DNA from 3 places in the Providencia rustigianii genome. Region 2 is predicted to be linked to each of the others. Evidence: predicted binding sites of a transcription regulator. Region 2 holds the regulator's gene; each other region holds the start of a gene.
The links. The regulator sigma-54, encoded in region 2, starts transcription at its own class of promoters, with help from an activator protein. The targets are predictions, from matches to a motif close to GTTGGCACANNTTTCGCTNT.

Region 1: a site for sigma-54 is predicted at 2,955-2,974, ahead of glnA (glutamate--ammonia ligase). Genes of this name have one in related genera too.
Region 3: a site for sigma-54 is predicted at 3,407-3,426, ahead of glnK (P-II family nitrogen regulator). Genes of this name have one in related genera too.

What each region holds. Positions count from the first base shown of each region.
Region 1 covers NZ_LR134396.1:323,864-330,674, reverse strand. Annotated here, with positions in the region: gene typA (ribosome-dependent GTPase TypA) at 1-1,493, opposite strand, end outside; gene EL244_RS17960 (PadR family transcriptional regulator) at 1,918-2,736, shown strand; gene glnA (glutamate--ammonia ligase) at 3,104-4,513, shown strand; gene glnL (nitrogen regulation protein NR(II)) at 4,681-5,730, shown strand; gene glnG (nitrogen regulation protein NR(I)) at 5,740-6,811, shown strand, end outside.
Region 2 covers NZ_LR134396.1:3,198,551-3,205,361, forward strand. Annotated here, with positions in the region: gene lptC (LPS export ABC transporter periplasmic protein LptC) at 1-238, shown strand, start outside; gene lptA (lipopolysaccharide ABC transporter substrate-binding protein LptA) at 222-779, shown strand; gene lptB (LPS export ABC transporter ATP-binding protein) at 785-1,510, shown strand; gene rpoN (RNA polymerase factor sigma-54) at 1,596-3,041, shown strand; gene hpf (ribosome hibernation promoting factor) at 3,064-3,351, shown strand; gene ptsN (PTS IIA-like nitrogen regulatory protein PtsN) at 3,441-3,908, shown strand; gene rapZ (RNase adapter RapZ) at 4,089-4,940, shown strand; gene npr (PTS phosphocarrier protein NPr) at 4,940-5,212, shown strand; gene rnk (nucleoside diphosphate kinase regulator) at 5,404-5,814, shown strand; gene pmbA (metalloprotease PmbA) at 5,934-6,811, opposite strand, start outside.
Region 3 covers NZ_LR134396.1:1,791,190-1,798,000, forward strand. Annotated here, with positions in the region: gene rimJ (ribosomal protein S5-alanine N-acetyltransferase) at 1-61, shown strand, start outside; gene murJ (murein biosynthesis integral membrane protein MurJ) at 142-1,680, shown strand; gene amtB (ammonium transporter AmtB) at 1,727-3,019, opposite strand; gene glnK (P-II family nitrogen regulator) at 3,033-3,371, opposite strand; gene argS (arginine--tRNA ligase) at 3,618-5,348, opposite strand; gene EL244_RS08325 (VOC family protein) at 5,548-6,102, shown strand; gene cutC (copper homeostasis protein CutC) at 6,285-6,811, shown strand, end outside.

The DNA.
Region 1 (6,811 bases), 990 kb from region 2:
ACTGCTTTACCTTGACCGTTAGAAATCAGAACGCCGTTTTGACGACCACCGATTTCGCCTGGGCGAACATCATCATAGTGACTGAATGAAGAGTACAGTAAACCTGTACCTGAAGTCATTGTCATGAATTCAGTACGGAAACCAATCAGACCACGGCTAGGAATGATGTAGTCTAGACGCACACGACCTTTACCGTCTGGCATCATGCCGCGTAGGTCGCCTTTACGCTCACCTAACGCTTTCATTACATCACCTTGGTGCTGCTCTTCAACGTCTAAAGTCACTTGTTCGAATGGCTCTTGTTTACGACCATCAACTTCACGGAAGATAACTTTTGGACGAGAAACCGCTAATTCGAAGCCTTCACGACGCATGTTTTCGATCAGAACAGATAAGTGCAGCTCACCACGACCCGAAACACGGAATGCATCTGGATCTTGAGTTTCTTCAACACGCAGTGCTACGTTGTGAACTAACTCTTTGTGTAAACGATCCAGAATCTGGCGTGAAGTCACATATTTGCCTTCTTTACCACAGAATGGAGAGGTGTTAACACAATAGAACATGCTGACTGTTGGTTCATCAACCGCTAGTGCAGGCAGAGCTTCAACGCTACCCACTTGGCAGATAGTGTCAGAAATGTTTAATTCACCTAAACCAGTCAGAGCAACGATATCGCCAGCTTCTGCTTGTTGTGAATCAATACGCTCTAAACCTAAGTGAGTCAGAACTTTACCAATTTTACCGTTGCGAGTTTTACCTTCGCTGTCAATTACAGTTACTTGCTGGTTTGGTTTAACAACACCGCGTTTAATACGACCGATGCCGATAACACCTAAATAGCTGTTGTAATCTAATTGGGAAACTTGCATCTGGAAAGGACCATCCAGATCAACTTTTGGTGGCTCAACATGATCAACAATCGCTTGATAAAGCGGTGTCATGTCTTCTGCCATATCTGTATGTTCAAGACCTGCGATACCCATTAATGCAGACGCATAAACGATAGGGAAGTCTAATTGCTCATCCGTTGCACCTAAGTTCACGAATAAGTCGAATACTTGGTCAACAACCCAATCAGGACGTGCGCCTGGGCGGTCGACTTTGTTGATAACAACAATTGGTTTTAAACCATGGTCGAACGCTTTTTGTGTTACGAAGCGAGTTTGTGGCATAGGGCCATCCATCGCATCGACAACCAGCAGAACACAGTCAACCATAGACATAACACGTTCAACTTCACCACCGAAGTCGGCGTGACCTGGGGTGTCTACGATATTGATGTGGTAGCCGTTCCATTGGATAGCGGTATTTTTAGCAAGGATTGTAATACCACGCTCTTTCTCCAAGTCATTGGAGTCCATAACACGCTCATCAACAGTTTCACGTTCACCAAAAGTGCCCGACTGTTGTAATAATTTACCAACCAGAGTTGTCTTGCCATGGTCAACGTGAGCGATGATGGCGATGTTTCTTAAGTTTTGAATTGACAAGGATTTTTACCGTTTCATTGACAGGAAAGGAATATGCTTTTGAGTCGTTATATAGCCCAAAGCATACTTTCTACATTAATTTGCTGTTATTTTACACGTTTTTCCACACAAGTGGAATAAATGTGAAAGCCATCACTATTAAAAAAGTTTTTAGCTAAAAAACATTCAGTTGCGTCACAGTGCAAAAATACTTAAAAAAATTGTTGGTATCAGCACTAGGAAATCACAAAGTGACAGAATAATACGCTAAAAAGCAAATATTAGCAGCCGAAAAAAAGAATAAAAAATAAACTTTCTTTGCCTGTCACTCTTTTAAATGTCTTTTTCTTTATTTCGATATATCTAATTTGACACTTTAGATATATCGGAATAGAGTATTCTCAGAATCTAAATTAGATATATCGAAATAATAACAGAGGTTAATATGAGAATACACACTTGTCGTCATGTTTATTTTTCTCACCATGATGAACATCAGCGAGGCCATGGTGGTTGCTGCCATGGTGAAGAACGCAACAACCATGAACACGGTGAAGGTTGCCACGGCGAAGGTCGTCATGGTCATGGACACGGTGAAGGCTGCCACGGCGAAGGTCGTCATGGTCATGGACGCGGTGAAGGCTGCCACGGCGAAGGTCGTCATGGTCATGGACGCGGTGAAGGCTGCCACGGCGAAGGTCGTCATAGTCGTGGACGCGGTGAAGGCTGCCACGGCGAAGGTCGTCATGGTCGTGGACGCGGTAAAGGTTTACGTCGCTTATTTGATCACGGCGATTTGCACATTATGGTACTTTCTTTAGTGGCAAAAAAACCAAGCTACGGATACGAAATTATTAAAGATATCCAAGAAGCCTCCAGCGGTTTATATGTTCCAAGCCCTGGCGTTATCTATCCAACACTGACTTTGTTGGAAGAACAAGGTTTCTTAGAATCACAAATTGTTGAACGTAATCGCAAAAGCTTCACCATTACAGCCGAAGGTGCTGAACATTTAGCACAGAATAAAGACATTGAATCTGTCATTGCTCGTAAGTTGGCAAAAGCCCGTGAACTCCAACAAGGCAGTAATTTATCAGAAGATATTGAAGTGGCAGTAAGTCGATTTAAAGCCTTGCTACGCCATAAAATGGTTTTAAAGCAGCTGAGTGAAGAACAAACTCATCAAATTGCAACGATCATCAATGACGCAGTAAAACAGATTGAAGAAGTCAATGCGCTATTAACAGACAGCGATGATGAATAATCACGAGCATTGAATTAACTCATCCAATCATAAATACAAACAGCTTTGAGTCTGAAAATGGCGCAAAGCTGTTTTGTTCTCCTCTCCAGATAGATAATACGCACCATATTGGTGCAACAAATCTTTCTCTTGCACCAATCCAGCTCAATGATAGACTGTTTTTTAGTCGAATCGTTGCTATTCTTTTATAACAATCAGTATTTACTATGATTTAAAAAGTTGGCACGTTTTTCGCTTATAGTCCCTATAGAGAGCTTACTCAGTCATTAATGAATGAGTCATTAATGCAGTAAAGCCAGATAAACCAACCTGCGTATGACTTTAATTATCTACGTCTGTTGAATAGACCCGACCAGGAGAGCCGAGAATGTCCGCTGAACATGTTTTATCGTTGATCGAAGAGCACAATGTAAGATTTATTGATTTGCGTTTTACTGATACAAAAGGTAAAGAGCAACATATCACTATCCCTGCTCATCAAGTAGACGAAGACTTCTTTGAAGAAGGCCAAATGTTTGATGGTTCATCAATCGGTGGCTGGAAAGGGATCAATGAATCTGACATGGTGCTGATGCCAGACCCATCAACGGCGCTATTAGACCCATTCTACGCAGATAATACCTTAATTATTCGTTGCGATATTTTAGAACCTGGCACTATGCAAGGTTACGATCGCGACCCACGTTCTATCTCTAAACGTGCGGAAGACTTCCTGCGTTCGAGTGGTATTGCAGATATCGTTCTGTTTGGACCAGAGCCTGAATTCTTTGTATTTGATGACATCCGTTTCGGTAACAGCATGCACAGCAGCTATTACCATATCGATGATATCGAAGCAGCATGGAATACTGGAACCAAATACGAAGGTGGCAACAAAGGCCACCGTCCTGCAGTTAAAGGCGGCTATTTCCCAGTACCACCCGTCGATTCTTCACAAGATTTGCGTTCCGCTATGTGTACTACAATGGAGGATATGGGCTTAGTTGTTGAAGCTCATCACCACGAAGTAGCGACCGCTGGTCAAAACGAAATCGCAACCCGCTTTAATACCATGACGAAAAAAGCGGATGAAACTCAAATTTATAAGTATGTTGTACATAACGTTGCGCACGCTTTTGGTAAAACAGCGACCTTTATGCCAAAACCATTAGTCGGTGATAATGGTTCCGGAATGCACTGCCATATGTCGTTATCTAAAGATGGCGTCAACCTATTTGCCGGTGATAAATACGGCGGTTTATCTGAAATGGCACTGTATTACATCGGCGGTATCATCAAACACGCACGTGCTCTGAACGCATTTACTAACCCGACGACTAACTCATACAAGCGTTTAGTCCCAGGTTTTGAAGCTCCAGTGATGCTAGCTTACTCTGCGCGTAACCGTTCTGCGTCTATCCGTATCCCAGTGGTAGCTAGCACCAAAGCACGCCGTATCGAAGTGCGCTTCCCTGACCCAGCAGCAAACCCATACTTAGCGTTTGCCGCTCAGTTGATGGCAGGTCTTGATGGCATCATCAACAAGATCCACCCAGGCGATGCCATGGATAAAAACTTGTACGATTTACCGCCAGAAGAAGCAAAAGAAATCCCAACGGTTGCGGGTTCTTTAGATGAAGCGCTGGCAGAATTAGATAAAAATCGTGAGTTCTTGACCCGTGGTGGCGTATTTACTGACGACGCTATTGACGCTTACATTGAATTACTGCGTGCGGATATCCAACGCGTTCGCATGGCACCACACCCACTCGAATTTGAAATGTACTACAGTGCGTAACACGCCGTTCCACTGATAGTCTTTGTTGCCGTGAAGCACTTGCCCCATCTAAATGATGGGGCCTTTTCTCTACGAACTGAGTGGTAAACTGCAAATATTGGCGTCGACGTATCGGTTACTTCGTAAATAACGTATAATGCACCAAAATAGTGCAGGAGCAATATTACATGAAAACCGAGCATTTACCCGCCTCCGAATATCTTCTCGATTCTCTCATCAACAGTGTGTTAGTGCTGGATTATGACCTGATTATCCATTATGCCAACCATGCTGCTCTGCAAGTTTTAGCCCAAAGCCCACGCAAACTGTATGGCACCCCGCTCCCTTTACTCTTTAATTATTGCTCATTAAATGATGAGCTGATGCTTAACAGCTTAAAAGAGGGGCACAGTTTTACCGAAAATGAAGTCACTCTGGTAGTTAACAGTCATTCTCATATGATGTCTCTTAGTGCTCAACCTCTATCCGACCAATTTATTCTCGTAGAGCTTTCTCAACTGGATAGCCAGCGACGTCTTAGCCAAGAGCTCGCGCAAAATGCCCAACAACTCGCCGCCCGAGAGCTGATTCGAGGGCTCGCCCACGAAATCAAAAATCCCCTTGGTGGATTACGTGGTGCTGCACAACTTTTGTCTAAGGCGCTGCCCGACCCGCAGCTTAATGAATATACCCAAGTGATTATCGAACAAGCGGATCGCTTACGCGCCCTTGTCGATAGATTACTTGGACCACAATATCCCGGCCCCAAAACCGAGCAAAGTATTCATCACAGCGTCGAAAATGTGGTGCGCTTAGTTTCCTTAGAAAAACCGGAGAATATCACCTTAATCCGTGACTATGATCCAAGCCTTCCTGACCTTGAATATTATCCGGATCAGGTAGAACAAGTGCTTCTCAACATTACCCGTAATGCGCTGCAAGCGTTATCAGAATCCGGAGGGAATATTACCCTTCGTACCCGCACTGCATTTCAGGTTATGTTACAGGGGGAGCGCTATCGCCTAGCCGCACGGATTGATATTGAAGATAATGGTCCCGGTATTCCACTCACAATCCAAGATACCCTATTTTATCCCATGGTGAGTGGGCGCCCAGATGGAACAGGGCTAGGCCTATCCATTGCCCGTAGTTTGGTGGACCAACATTCAGGAAAAATTGAGTTTACCAGTTGGCCGGGACATACCGAGTTTTCTATTTATTTACCCATCAAAAAATAGGAGATAGCTATGCAGAAGGGAAAAGTTTGGGTTGTTGATGATGACAGTTCTATCCGCTGGGTACTTGAACGAGCATTAAATAATACGCAGCTCACCTGTACCTGCTTTGATAGCACCACAGCGGTACTTACCGCTCTCGAAAATGACTGTCCCGATGTATTGTTATCTGATATTCGCATGCCAGGTATGGATGGATTAGCTTTACTTTCTCAGTTAAAACAGTCCCATCCCCTGCTGCCCATTATTATTATGACAGCACATTCCGATCTTGACGCCGCCGTGAATGCTTACCAATCTGGTGCCTTTGATTATCTCCCAAAACCGTTTGATATTGATGAAACTGTTGCTCTTGTTGAGCGCGCTCTAAATCATAGCCGAGAACAAAACAGCGCAGCTGGCGGTAAACCGCAAGCAACAATAGTATCCTCCACCATGATTGGAGAAGCCCCAGCAATGCAGGAGGTGTACCGTATTATTGGTCGCCTTTCGCGCTCATCAATTAGTGTGTTGATTAATGGGGAATCTGGCACGGGAAAAGAGCTGGTTGCTCACGCGCTACACCAGCATAGTCCTCGAGCAAAAGAGCCTTTTATCGCGCTAAATATGGCTGCTATTCCTAAAGATTTGATTGAATCAGAGCTATTTGGTCATGAAAAAGGCGCGTTTACTGGCGCTTCCCAAGTTCGCCAAGGCCGCTTTGAGCAAGCTAATCGCGGCTCATTATTTCTTGATGAAATTGGTGATATGCCCCTTGATGTGCAAACTCGATTATTACGCGTACTTGCTGAAGGGCAATTTTATCGAATCGGCGGATATACCCCTGTGAAGGTCGATGTGCGGATTATCGCCGCAACCCATCAAGACCTAGAAAAACGAGTCAAAGAGGGATTGTTCCGTGAAGATTTATTCCACCGGCTGAATGTTATTCGAGTGCAATTACCGCCATTAAGAGAGCGAACTGAAGATATTCCACGCCTTGCTCACTACTTTTTACAAAGTACCGCCAAAGAACTGGGTGTTGAAAGTAAAATTCTCCATCCCGACAGTCTTAAGATTCTTCAACGTTATCACTGGTCAGGAA
Region 2 (6,811 bases):
TGATAGCTTGACTCAGGAGTCACAAATCCAGCGTGTTCTAACGGATAATGCCGTCGTCAACCTCGTGACACAAGATGTTTCATCTGACGATAAAGTCACCATTATCGGGAAAGGGCTAAATTCAACGGGCTTAAAAATGCGCGGGAATCTTCGCAGTCGAACCGCTGAATTAATTGAAGATGTTAAAACTCAATATGAGTTACAACCGAAAGAGCAACAAAATGAATCCAGTCACTAAGAAACGTTTTATTCAAGGAGCTATTGCTAGCGCAATGTTAGCTCTAAGTCTGCCGGCAATGGCACTGAAAACTGATACTCAGCAACCGATGACAATCAACTCGGTTAAGCAATCCCTTGATTTAGAAAAAAATGTCACCACATTTACTGATGACGTGGTGATCAAACAGGGCTCTATTGATATCCGTGCAAACAAAGTGGTTGTCACTCGCCCAAGTAGCGATTCAGATAAAATTGTCATTGAAGCTTTCGGTACGCCAGTCACATTCTTTCAGCTACAAGATGATGGTAAGCCAATTAAAGGTCACGCATCAAAAGCACGCTATGAAGTTGATCAGCAACTTGTAACGTTAACTGGCGACGCTTATCTCGAGCAGCTCGATAGCAATATTAAAGGCGATAAAATTACCTATGTGGTTCCAACTCAAAAAATGGAAGCATTCAGTGATAAAGGTAAGCGCGTAACCACCGTCTTGTTACCTGCACAGTTACAAGAAAAAGGTCCGGCCGCACAAGGTTCATCAACCAGTAAGAGTAAATAATTGTCATGGCAACATTAACCGCAGAGCATCTGGCTAAATCCTATAAAAAACGCAACGTTGTTGAAGATGTTAGCCTGGAAGTTAAATCAGGTGAAATCGTCGGTCTATTAGGCCCAAACGGTGCAGGTAAAACCACTACCTTTTATATGGTCGTCGGGATTGTTCAGCGGGATGCAGGTAAAATTTTAATCGATGGGGAAGATATTAGTTTACTGCCTCTGCATGAACGTGCGCGTCGCGGGATTGGTTACCTTCCTCAAGAAGCCTCTATCTTTCGTCGCCTAAGTGTCTATGACAATCTGATGGCGGTATTAGAGATCCGCTCTGATTTAGATTCTCAGCAACGAAAAGATCGCGCTGAAGAGCTAATGGAAGAGTTCAGTATTACTCACTTGCGTGACAATATTGGTCAGTCACTTTCTGGTGGTGAACGCCGCCGAGTGGAAATCGCACGAGCACTGGCTGCTAATCCAAAGTTTATTTTATTGGATGAGCCATTTGCAGGGGTTGACCCAATTTCAGTGTTGGATATCAAAAAAATTATCCAGCATTTACGAGATTATGGATTAGGCGTATTAATCACCGACCATAATGTTCGTGAAACGCTCGATGTTTGTGAAAGAGCTTATATTGTGAGTCAAGGACACCTGATTGCCCATGGCACTCCAGAAATGATCCTTGAAAATGAACAGGTTAAACGTGTGTATTTAGGGGAAGGTTTCAGACTGTAGTCCAGAAAGTCTTTTCGTCTTTAGCCGTATCGTTGATTGCCATGATATTGGTTGTGTGGGTTGTAATGGAGAATAAAGCACATTCATGAAGCAAAGTTTACAGCTCAGAGTCAGTCAACAACTTGCAATGACACCGCAATTGCAGCAGGCCATTCGTCTGTTGCAACTGTCTACACTCGAGCTGCAACAAGAAATCCAACTTGCTCTTGAAACAAATCCGCTACTTGAACAAGAAGAACAATCCCCCGAGCAGGACAACCTCGATATCTTAAGTAGTCATACTGACAGCAGCGAAATCGATACCAAAGATGCCCTCGAAAAAAATGATATCCCCGATGAACTTCCTTTAGATGCCGATTGGGATGAGATTTATACCGCTGGCACACCATCGGGAACCAGTAATGACTACAGTTTTGATGAGCTTCCTGTTTATCAAGGGGAAACGACGCAAACCCTGCAAGATTACTTAATTTGGCAGGCAAATTTAACACCATTTACTGATACCGACCGAGCCATCGCGACGTCCATCATTGATTCCATCGACGAATCGGGCTACCTCACCAATACCATTAGTGAAATCCATGAAGGTATCGATGATCCCGACATTAGCTTAGAAGAAGTCGTGGCTGTCTTAAAACGTATCCAGCACTTTGATCCCCTTGGTGTGGCGGCTCAAGATCTCAAAGAGTGTTTGTTGATCCAGCTATCTTTATATCCTAAGGAAACCGCTGGGTTACAAGAAGCTCGCGTGATTATTAGCGATCATATTGATTTGCTCGCCAACCGTGATTTTAGGCAACTAAGTAAGCTCACTCGCCTCAAAGAAGACGCTTTAAAAACAGCAATTGACCTGATCCTGACACTCAATCCCAAACCAGGTCAATCCATCAATACGGGTGAATCGGAATATGTTATTCCTGATGTGCTGGTGAAAAAAGTCAGTGGGCACTGGCAAGTTGAGTTAAATACAGATAGCATTCCTAAACTAAGTATCAATAATCATTATGCATCAATGGTTAATAATTCAGCCAATGAAAGTGACTCCCAGTACATTCGCAGTCACTTACAAGATGCAAAATGGCTAATTAAGAGCTTAGAGAGCCGTCATGAGACTCTGCTAAAAGTGGCGACTTGTATTGTAGAACAACAACAAGAATTCTTTGAGTTAGGCGAAGAGCATATGAAACCGATGATTTTGGCAGATATAGCCTATCAAGTGGATATGCACGAATCGACTATCTCAAGAGTGACAACTCAAAAGTTTCTCCATAGTCCACGGGGAATTTTTGAGTTGAAGTATTTTTTCTCCAGCCATGTGAGTACCGACACCGGAGGAGAAGCCTCCTCAACCGCCATTCGTGCGCTGGTGAAAAAACTGGTTGCTGCTGAAAACCCAGCAAAACCATTGAGTGACAGTAAATTGACGAGTATGCTGGCTGAACAAGGTATTCAAGTTGCCCGTCGAACTGTTGCTAAGTATCGTGAGTCGTTATCTATTCCGCCATCAAATCAACGTAAGCAGTTGGTTTAATTGATAATATAAGGAAGATTGTATGGAATTTCAGATTACTGGGCACAATATTGAAGTTACACCTGCATTGCGCGAAATTGTTGATAAAAAACTCAAGAAATTAGAGCAATTGTTTGACCGTATTAACAGTATCCAAGTTGTTCTGAAAGTTGAGAAAGTTCAGCAAATTGCTGAGGCTACCGTGCAAGTCAATGGTGCAGAACTCCACGCAACGGCGGAAGAGAATGACATGTACGCTGCAATCGACTTACTGGTGGATAAACTTTCCCGCCAATTAACCAAACATAAAGAAAAACTGAGACAACACTAATACATATTTTCAATCTATTGATTGATTAATGTTCTAAACCAGATGATGGCATACATCATCTGGTTTTGTAGTCCTAAGTGAACAATAAAATGAACAGTGATATAGAAATCCAATTAAGCGATGTTTTATCTGCAAGTTGTACTCGTAATAATCTCATCTGCACGAGCAAGAAAAGAGCGCTAGAGATTATTAGTGAACTGGCTGCCGCTGAGTTGGAATTGCCGGAAAATACGGTATTTGAAGCGTTATTAACCAGAGAAAAAGTAGGAACCACGGGGATTGGCGGGGGAATTGCGATTCCTCATGGAAAGCTAAATGAAGGCGAAAATGCTCGCGCTGTTGGCGTATTTTTGCATTTAGAAGAGCCAATCTCTTTCGATGCTATTGATAACCAACCTGTTGATCTACTTTTTGCATTACTCGTTCCATCAGATCAGTGTAAAACACATTTGCATACATTATCCTTGATCGCTAAAAAGTTAGCGGATAAAACATTATGTAAACGTCTGCGTTCAGCACAAAGTGATGACGAGTTATATAATATAATTGTAGAGTAGGTTATTGTTTATATGTGTTGGTGCCAGGATGATGAAATTGTTATGATTTCCCATCTTAGGCATCATAAACACGGCGAAATACAAAAAAGAATTCGATGTGCTCGATAATCACAATTGGGTGATCAGTTAGAAATCGATCATTAAGATACAGATCCTAAAGATACAGAAGGGAGTTAGCTCATGGTGCTGATGATTGTCAGCGGCCGTTCCGGTTCGGGAAAATCCGTTGCCTTACGCGCGCTGGAAGATATGGGTTTCTATTGTGTGGATAACCTACCGGTTGTATTACTGCCGGAGTTAGCTAATTCACTCGCTGATCGTAATATTTCAGCGGCGGTGAGCATTGACGTGCGTAACATGCCGGATAACCCAGAGGTTTTCGAAGAAGCGATTGATAGGCTACCATCAAGCTTCTCGCCGCAATTATTATTTCTGGATGCGGATCGCAACACCTTAATTCGCCGTTATAGTGATACACGCAGATTACACCCACTTTCTAGCAAAAACTTATCATTAGAAAGTGCGATTGATGAAGAAAACGAGCTGTTAGAGCCACTGCGCTCCCGTGCCGATTTAGTCATTGATACCTCTGAAATGTCGGTACACGAGCTAGCAGAGATGCTAAGAACTCGCTTAATGGGCAAACGAGAACGTGAGCTTACCATGGTGTTTGAATCCTTTGGTTTCAAACATGGTATTCCTATTGATGCCGACTACGTGTTTGACGTACGTTTTTTACCTAACCCACACTGGGATCCTAAATTACGTCCAATGACTGGTCTTGATCGTCCTGTGGCGGCATTCTTAGACCGACACACTGAAGTGCATAACTTTATTTATCAGACGCGTAGCTACCTTGAATTGTGGCTACCGATGTTAGAAACCAATAATCGTAGTTACCTGACCGTTGCCATTGGCTGTACGGGAGGAAAGCACCGCTCAGTGTATGTAGCTGAACAACTGGCTGACTATTTCCGCTCAAGAGGGAAAAATGTACAGTCTCGCCACAGAACATTAGAAAAACGTAAGTAATGACAGCCAAAGCGACTATCACGCTTAAAAATCGCTTGGGCATGCATGCTAGGCCCGCAATGCTTCTCTATGATTTAGTTAAAAAATTTAACTCTAGGGTTATTTTAAAAAATGACAGTCAAATTGAGGCAGAGGCGGATAGCGTTATTGCTATGTTGATGTTAGACTCGGAACAGGGTAGTAAAATTGATATTGAGGTTAGTGGACCCGATGAAGAATCGGCATTATCTGCAATCATTAAGCTGTTCGAAAGTGGGTTTGACGAAGAGTAATCTTGTCAGCTAATCCCTCCGGAACTAACAATATACAAGGTTTTACACGCATAGGCGCCGAGTTCGTGATCGCGATCTCTTCCCTTTAACGCCCATAGCGCCTAATATTTTAAAATAATTTATTTCTAGCAAACACCCCCTACCTTCTGGGTGGGGGGTGTTTGCTTTGTACGTTTCTATTGGAGTGTGGTATGACAAAGCCAACAATTATTATCAATGATTTAGATGCTGAACGCTTAGATGCACTGATGGAGCAACCTGCTTATGCCGGTACTCCTGTTGCAGAAGCCCTTAACGATGAATTAGATCGTGCGGATATTGTATCTCCGCAAGAGATCCCCGCGGATGTTGTCACAATGAACAGCACCATTCGTTTCTTGGATCTGATTAGTAATGAAGAGCGCACTCGTACGCTAGTTTATCCCGCGTCACTCAAAGACAGCGCAGAACAACTGTCTGTCATGGCACCGATTGGTGCAGCGCTGTTAGGCTTACACGTCAATGATGAAATTAGCTGGGCACTGCCTAATGGCGTAGAAACCCGCGTTCGTGTGTTAGAGATTGTTTATCAACCTGAAGCGGCTGGCGAATTCCATCGTTAATCGCGATGTTAGAGAGAAGTAAGAAGACTAATCTAAAAAAATTTCCACCAAGAAATTCTCGTTAGTCTTCCGGCGTATTCAGGCACTCAATTGAGTGCCTTTTTGTTGCCAGAAAGAAATTATTCCCCTGCAATACTCATTTCAGGGATCAATACAGAACCACACTGAATATTGCTACGGGTTTCAATATCATCTGCGATAGTGACCATATTCATCCACATATCCTTTAGATTACCCGCAATCGTAATTTCGCTAACAGGGTATTGGATTTCACCGTTCTCAACCCAAAAACCCGATGCGCCGCGAGAATAATCCCCCGTAATGCCACTAACACCCTGCCCCATTAGCTCAGTCACAACCAACCCGGTTCCCATCTGCTTTAATAATGCATCAAATGATAACCCTTGACCGGCGATGCGCCAGTTATGAATGCCACCCGCATGACCGGTACTTTGCAGTCCTAACTTTCTTGCTGAGTAGCTGGTCATTAACCATGTTTGCAGAATACCATTTTCTACAATATTACGCTCAGTGGTACGAACACCTTCACTATCAAACGGTGAAGACGCTAGCCCTCCCATTAAATGTGGCTGCTCGTTGATGGTCAACCAACTCGGTAAAATTTGTTTTCCTAAACTATCGAGTAAAAATGATGATTTTCGATAAATACTGCTGCCGCTAATCGCCCCCACCAAGTGACCAAATAACCCTGTCGCCACTTCTGAGGCAAAAATTACAGGGGCTTTCATGGTTGGTAACTTACGTGGTGATAAGCGCGATAATGTACGACGAGCACATTCTTGCCCAACCCATTCAGCGGATTTCAGCGCATCAATGCTACGACCAATGGTATAGGCATAATCGCGCTCCATTTGACCATTTTCCTCGGCGATTACGCAGCTCGACATAGAATAGCGGCTGGAACTGTAGCTTTTCAGTAGGCCATGTGAGTTACCAAAAACACGGATACCATAATGGCCATTAAAGCTGCCGCCTT
Region 3 (6,811 bases), 1.4 Mb from region 2:
ATGGCGGGATCATGTCTTAACCGCGTTGACGGACGATACTTGGAAGCCGACCAAAGCCTAAAAACATTTACCTATCAATCGTAGTCAGTCAGGCTATCCGCTGCTAAACTGCTACGATTGTTTTCTTCTAGTCTAATTATCATGAATTTATTGAAATCCTTAGCAGCGATAAGCTCCATGACTATGATGTCTCGGGTGCTGGGCTTTATCCGCGATGCTATTATTGCCCGAGTATTTGGGGCTGGCGCTTCTGCTGATGCCTTCTTTGTGGCGTTTAAACTCCCTAATTTATTGCGTCGGATTTTTGCTGAGGGGGCTTTTTCTCAAGCCTTTGTTCCCATTTTAGCGGAATATAAAAATCAGCAAGGTGAAGAGGCGACTCGCACGTTTATTGCCTATATTTCAGGAATGCTGACACTTGCACTCGCGATAGTGACTATCGCTGGAATGCTGGCAGCACCATGGGTGATTTATGTCACTGCGCCAGGCTTTACTGATGATGCTGATAAATTTGCGTTAACCACCAATTTATTGCGTGTCACTTTCCCTTATATTTTCTTGATATCATTAGCTTCTCTTGCTGGTGCGATTCTGAATACATGGAACCGTTTCTCTGTTCCCGCATTTGCACCAACGCTATTAAATGTCAGCATGATTTTATTTGCTGCATTTGCTGCTCCATATTTCGATCCGCCGATTATGTCCTTGGCTTGGGCGGTATTAGTTGGCGGACTTTTACAGTTGGTTTATCAACTTCCCCATTTAAGAAAAATCGGCATGCTGGTTTTACCACGCCTATCTTTCCGTGACAGTGGCGTATGGCGCGTGATGAGAATGATGGGGCCGGCCATTATTGGTGTATCTGTCGCACAAATTTCTTTGATTATTAATACGATTTTCGCCTCTTTTCTTCAATCGGGCTCAGTTTCGTGGATGTATTATGCTGACCGCTTGATGGAGTTACCATCAGGGGTTTTAGGGGTTGCTCTCGGGACGATTTTATTGCCATCCCTTGCCAAAAGTTTTACTAGCGGTAATCACCAAGAGTATCGCCATTTAATGGATTGGGGATTGCGTTTGTGTTTATTGCTGGCTTTACCTTGTGCGGTAGGATTGGCAATTTTATCTGAAGCCTTGACGGTATCTCTGTTCCAATACGGCAATTTTACAGCTCACGATTCATTAATGACTCAATATGCTTTAATGGCGTATTGCGTAGGCTTGACGGGAATGATTTTAGTGAAAATTTTGGCGCCTGGTTTTTATTCTCGCCAAAATATTCGCACCCCAGTAAAAATTGCTATTGTGACCTTAATACTGACTCAGCTAATGAACTTAGCGTTTATTGGACCTCTGCAACATGCCGGTTTGGCCTTATCAATTGGTGTGGCAGCATGTTTCAATGCGGGAGTGCTTTATTGGCAGCTACGCAAACAAGATATTTTCCAACCTTTAGCGGGATGGAAAGGTTTTATTTTTAAATTACTGATTGCGGTTGTTGTTATGGCTGCGGTGTTATTGGGTGTCTTGCACTTTATGCCTGATTGGCAACAAGGCAATATGCTGATGCGTATGTTGCGTTTAATGGGCGTTGTAATCGTTGGGGCTGGTAGTTATTTTATTGCCTTATATTTATTAGGTTTCCGTCCTCGTGATTTTATGAAACGTAGCATCGCGTAATTGATAAACAATCAAACTCCCCCCTCAATAGAGGGGGAGTAGACAACTACTGGTGATAAGCACTTTCACCATGGGACGTTAAATCCAAGCCATCGCATTCCTCTTCAGGGGAAACACGTAATCCCACCAATTTATCCGCCAATTTGAAGGCAATATAGGCCACAACACCGGACCAGATAATGGTAACCACGACGCTAAATAACTGAATAGAGACTTGATGGAGCAAAGTAACGCCTTCTTTATACCCGAGACCGCCGAGTAAAGCAGAAGTAAAGACTCCAGTTAGTAGGCAGCCAATGATGCCGCAAGTTCCGTGGATACCAAAAACATCACAAACGTCATCTGCTTTTAACCAACGTTTTAATGTTACCACTCCCCACAGACCTACCACTCCACCCACGACGCCAATAACAAGCGCACCTATCGGACCTACCGTACCTGCTGCTGGTGTGATAGCGACGAGACCGGATATACAGCCTGAGCAACTACCTAACATAGAAGGCTTCCCACGAACAACCCATTCAGTGAATGTCCACGACAATATTGCACCCGCGGTAGCAATTACGGTATTGATCAAGGCTAGTGCAGCAATATTATTGGCACTACCTGCTGAGCCTGCGTTGAAACCAAACCAGCCCACATACAGTACCGCAGTACCCATAAAGACCATCGGTAAGTTATGGGGTTTTAAGACTATTTGGCTATAATCGCTTCGTTTTCCTAGCAGATAAGCACCCACCAAAGCCGCGACGGCTGCATTGATGTGGACAACGGTTCCTCCTGCGAAGTCGATAGCGCCGTCATTAGCTAACCAGCCACCTTCGCCCCATACCATATGTGCGATAGGCACGTAAGAAAAGGTAAACCAAATTACCGTAAAGATCAGCAAGGCAGAGAAGCGAATACGTTCACCTAGCGCACCCACGATCAGTGCTACGGTGATCACCGCAAATGAACCTTGGAAGGCGACATGAATATATTGGCTGATCGAGCCAGATAAGTCCTCTAACGACATCGAGTTTAGTAAAGTCAGTGAACCACCGCCAAAAAATTTATTGCCAGCGGTGAACGCTAAACTATAACCAAATAGCAGCCATAGAATGATCACGATACTGAAAATAAGCATCACTTGGGTAATCAATGACAGTACGTTTTTGCTACGTAATAGCCCGCCATAAAATAGGGCAATTCCGGGGATGGTCATAAAGAAAACCAAAACGGTACTGATTAGCATAAAGGCGTTATCGGCTTTATCCGCGATGACTAGCTCAGAGGCATATGCGGGTAAGGCGAAGCTGCTAATAGCTAAGAGTACAAAACTTAACAATCGTCGTTTCATGTTATTTTCTCCCTTATAGAGCGTCTTCGCCAGATTCGCCAGTGCGAATACGGACTGCTTGTAATAATTCGAACACAAACAATTTTCCATCGCCGACTTTGCCCGTTTCGGCTGTATTGGTAATTGCCTCTAGTACGGGCTCAAGTTGGTCGTCGCTAATGGCTAGCTCTATTTTGACTTTAGGCAGAAAATTCACTTCATACTCTGCACCTCGATAAAGTTCAGCATGACCTTTTTGCCTACCATAGCCTTTGACTTCACAGATAGTCATTCCCTGAATACCGAGCTCAGAGAGTGATTCTCGAACATCTTCTAACTTAAATGGCTTAATGATTGCGATAATGTACTTCATAAATCCCCCTGTCTTTTTGTAAAGGCAAAGAGATAAAAGCAAAAGGCGTGCCAAATGTTAATGTCTTGTTATGGCACGAAATAGCGGCGATAAGTGGTCAATTATGTGATATACCTCACCAAACTAGTGCAATAAACAGCCTGGTTTTTCTTGATGGTGCAAAATAGTGCAGCATGAGGATGGGGTTCAGATGTAAAAAGCCCACTAAAAAAGTGGGCTAATAAGTAGGATGGGAAGAGCAAAAAACTACATTCTTTCGACTGTTTCGATACCTAACGTATCCAAACCTATTTTTAAAGTTTTCTGTGTCAGTAATGCTAGTTTCAGGCGGCTTTGGCGCTGAGCATCATTATCTGCGGACAGAATAGGGCAATGTTCATAGAAGCTAGAGAATAGACCAGCTAAGTCATATAGGTAAGCACACATTACATGTGGGGTACCATCACGGGCTACGGTTAGAATCGTTTCCTCAAACTGCATTAAACGGGTTGCTAGCGCGATTTCGTGTGGTGCTTCAAGAACGATTGGCAGGGTTAAATCTGCTTCAGTAATATTTGCTTTTTTGAAGATGGAGGCAACGCGGGTATAGGCATATTGCATATACGGTGCAGTGTTACCTTCAAAGGCGAGCATATTATCCCAATCGAAAATATAGTCTGTCGTCCGGTTTTTAGACAGATCCGCATACTTCACTGCACCAATCCCAACGACATTCGCCAGATTCAATAATTCATCTTCTGGCATGTCAGGATTCTTTTCGCGAATCAGTGTTTGTGCTCGTTCAACCGCTTCATCCAACAAATCAGACAGACGAACAGTACCACCAGAACGCGTTTTGAATGGTTTGCCATCTTTACCTAACATCATGCCAAACATATGGTGCTCAAGCGCCATTGATTCTGGGATGTAACCGGCTTTACGGACGATGGTCCAAGCTTGCATTAAATGTTGATGCTGGCGGGAGTCGATATAATACAGGGAACGATCCGCATGTAGCGTTTCATAACGGTATTTAGCGCAGGCAATATCCGTTGTGGTATAAAGGTAACCGCCATCTTTTTTCTGGACGATAACTCCCATCGGTTCGCCTTCCTTGTTTTTAAATTCATCAAGGAAAACAACGGTAGCACCTTCACTTTCAACGGCTAAACCTTTCGCTTTAAGATCAGCAACAATTCCCGGTAGCATGCTGTTATACAGGCTTTCACCCATCACATCATCTTCAGTTAATGTGACATTTAAGCGGTGATAAGTTTCTTGGTTTTGTTGCATGGTGATGTCGACCAATTTACGCCACATTTTACGGCAGTATTCATCACCAGATTGTAATTTCACTACATAGCCGCGAGCGCGGACGGCGAAATCTTCATCTTCATCATAATGTTTTTTTGCTTCACGGTAGAACGCTTCGAGATCAGCCAGTGCCATATCGCTAGCATCTTCATTCTGGACTTTCTCTAGGTAAGCAATCAGCATACCGAACTGCGTACCCCAGTCACCAACGTGGTTAGCACGGATAACTTTATGACCTAAAAACTCTTGGGTACGTGCGGCAGCATCACCAATAATGGTCGAGCGTAGGTGGCCGACATGCATCTGTTTTGCAACGTTCGGTGCAGAGTAATCAATGACGATAGTTTCTGGCTTAACTGGCGCGATACCTAGACGATCACTGGTCAACGCTTGTTCTGCATAAGTAGCAACCCAAGTAGGGTCGATAAAAATATTGATGAAACCGGGACCGGCGATTTCAACTTTCGTTGCAATACCTTCAAGATCTAAATGGCTAACAATTTGCTCGGCCAGTTGTCGGGGAGGCATACCCATTTTTTTCGCTGCGCCCATCACACCATTGGCCTGATAGTCACCGAATTGCGCTTTAGCTGATTGACGCACAAGGGCATCACAGCCTTCTGGAGCTCCCGCTGCTAGCATTGCAGCACTCACTTTATCTGAAAGAATAGCCTGAATATTCACCGGATTACCTTAAATAACGAACATAGTTACCACATTGTGCCATCACATGCGCTGAACTAAAAGGTGGAAGAGAAAAATCGGCTGGTTTTATACCATATTTTGGGGGAGTCGTGCTACAGTCGGGGGAGTTTGTTTTCTTTTATTATTATCATTTCACTTGTTCTTAATGAGACAAGTGGTTTTGGCAGAGTAATTTTTAATGTTAGATTTCGATAAAATTCCCCAGTTGCAAGATCTTCAGCAGGACCTTCCACATTTTGAACGCAAGCTAACCAGTATGGCTCAAGCGTTAAATCTCTCTTTAACCGATTATTGCATCGATCATATTTCCGTACGTTGTCACCACATTGCAACCGCAGAACGTTGGCATGAAGGGCTCTTGCAATGCGCAGAGTTACTCTCGGATAATCTTATCAATGGGCGCCCAATCCGTTTATATGATTTGAAAAAGCCAATTCAAGTGGCGGGGCAGGATGTTTTTATTATCGAGTTACCATTTCCAAAGGATAAAATCTATCCCCAAGAGAGTTGGGAGCATATTGAAATGGTGATTGAGGTTGAGCCGGAAGTGTTAGAAAAAACAGCGCGATCTCTACTGCCGGAACCTTTGCCAGAAGGCTATTACTGTAAAGTCAGCCAGCCTAAAGGTCAGCGAGAAAGACTACCTAATCCTACATTAGCAGTGACAAATAACCTAATCACTATCAAATATCACCCATTTTCCCTTAGAAACATCGTTGAAAGCGAAAAATAAGTGATGGAATTAACGTTATTGATAATTACTTTTCGTTAACTCACCTACGGTGTGATGTTGCGCAGATAACATTTAACAAAAAGTGGCATATTAGCTGAATCGTTAATCGTAGAGTTATTTTTTGTAGTGACATTATTGGATATTTTTAAGGAAGTGATCCTTACCACATTTTGGAGGTCTTCATGGCAAAACTGGAAATTTGCTGTTTTGGAATAGAGTGCGCCCAAGTGGCTCAAGAATATGGTGCTGACCGTATTGAACTTTGCTCTGGAGCCGCAGATGGCGGGCTCACGCCGAGTTATGGATATTTAAAACTGGCTAGAGAAAAATTGCATATTCCAGTTCACCCGATCATCCGTCCTCGTGGCGGGGATTTTTGCTATAACATGAGCGAGTTCGATGCAATTCGCGAAGATTTGCTGATGATCAAGCAGATGGGGTTTCCCGGTGCGGTGATCGGGCTGCTAGACCCTGAAGGGCGTATTGATATCGGAAGGATGCAGATCCTCATGGAAATTGCTGAGGGCATGGAAATCACGTTCCATCGTGCATTTGATATGTGCATTAATCCGTTACTCGCATTAGAGCAACTGAAAAACTTGGGCGTTGCACGTATTTTAACGTCAGGTCAGCAGCAAAGCGCTGAATTGGGTTTACCGCTATTGAAAGAGTTGCATGAAAAAAGCCGTGAAATTAATGGTCCCATTAT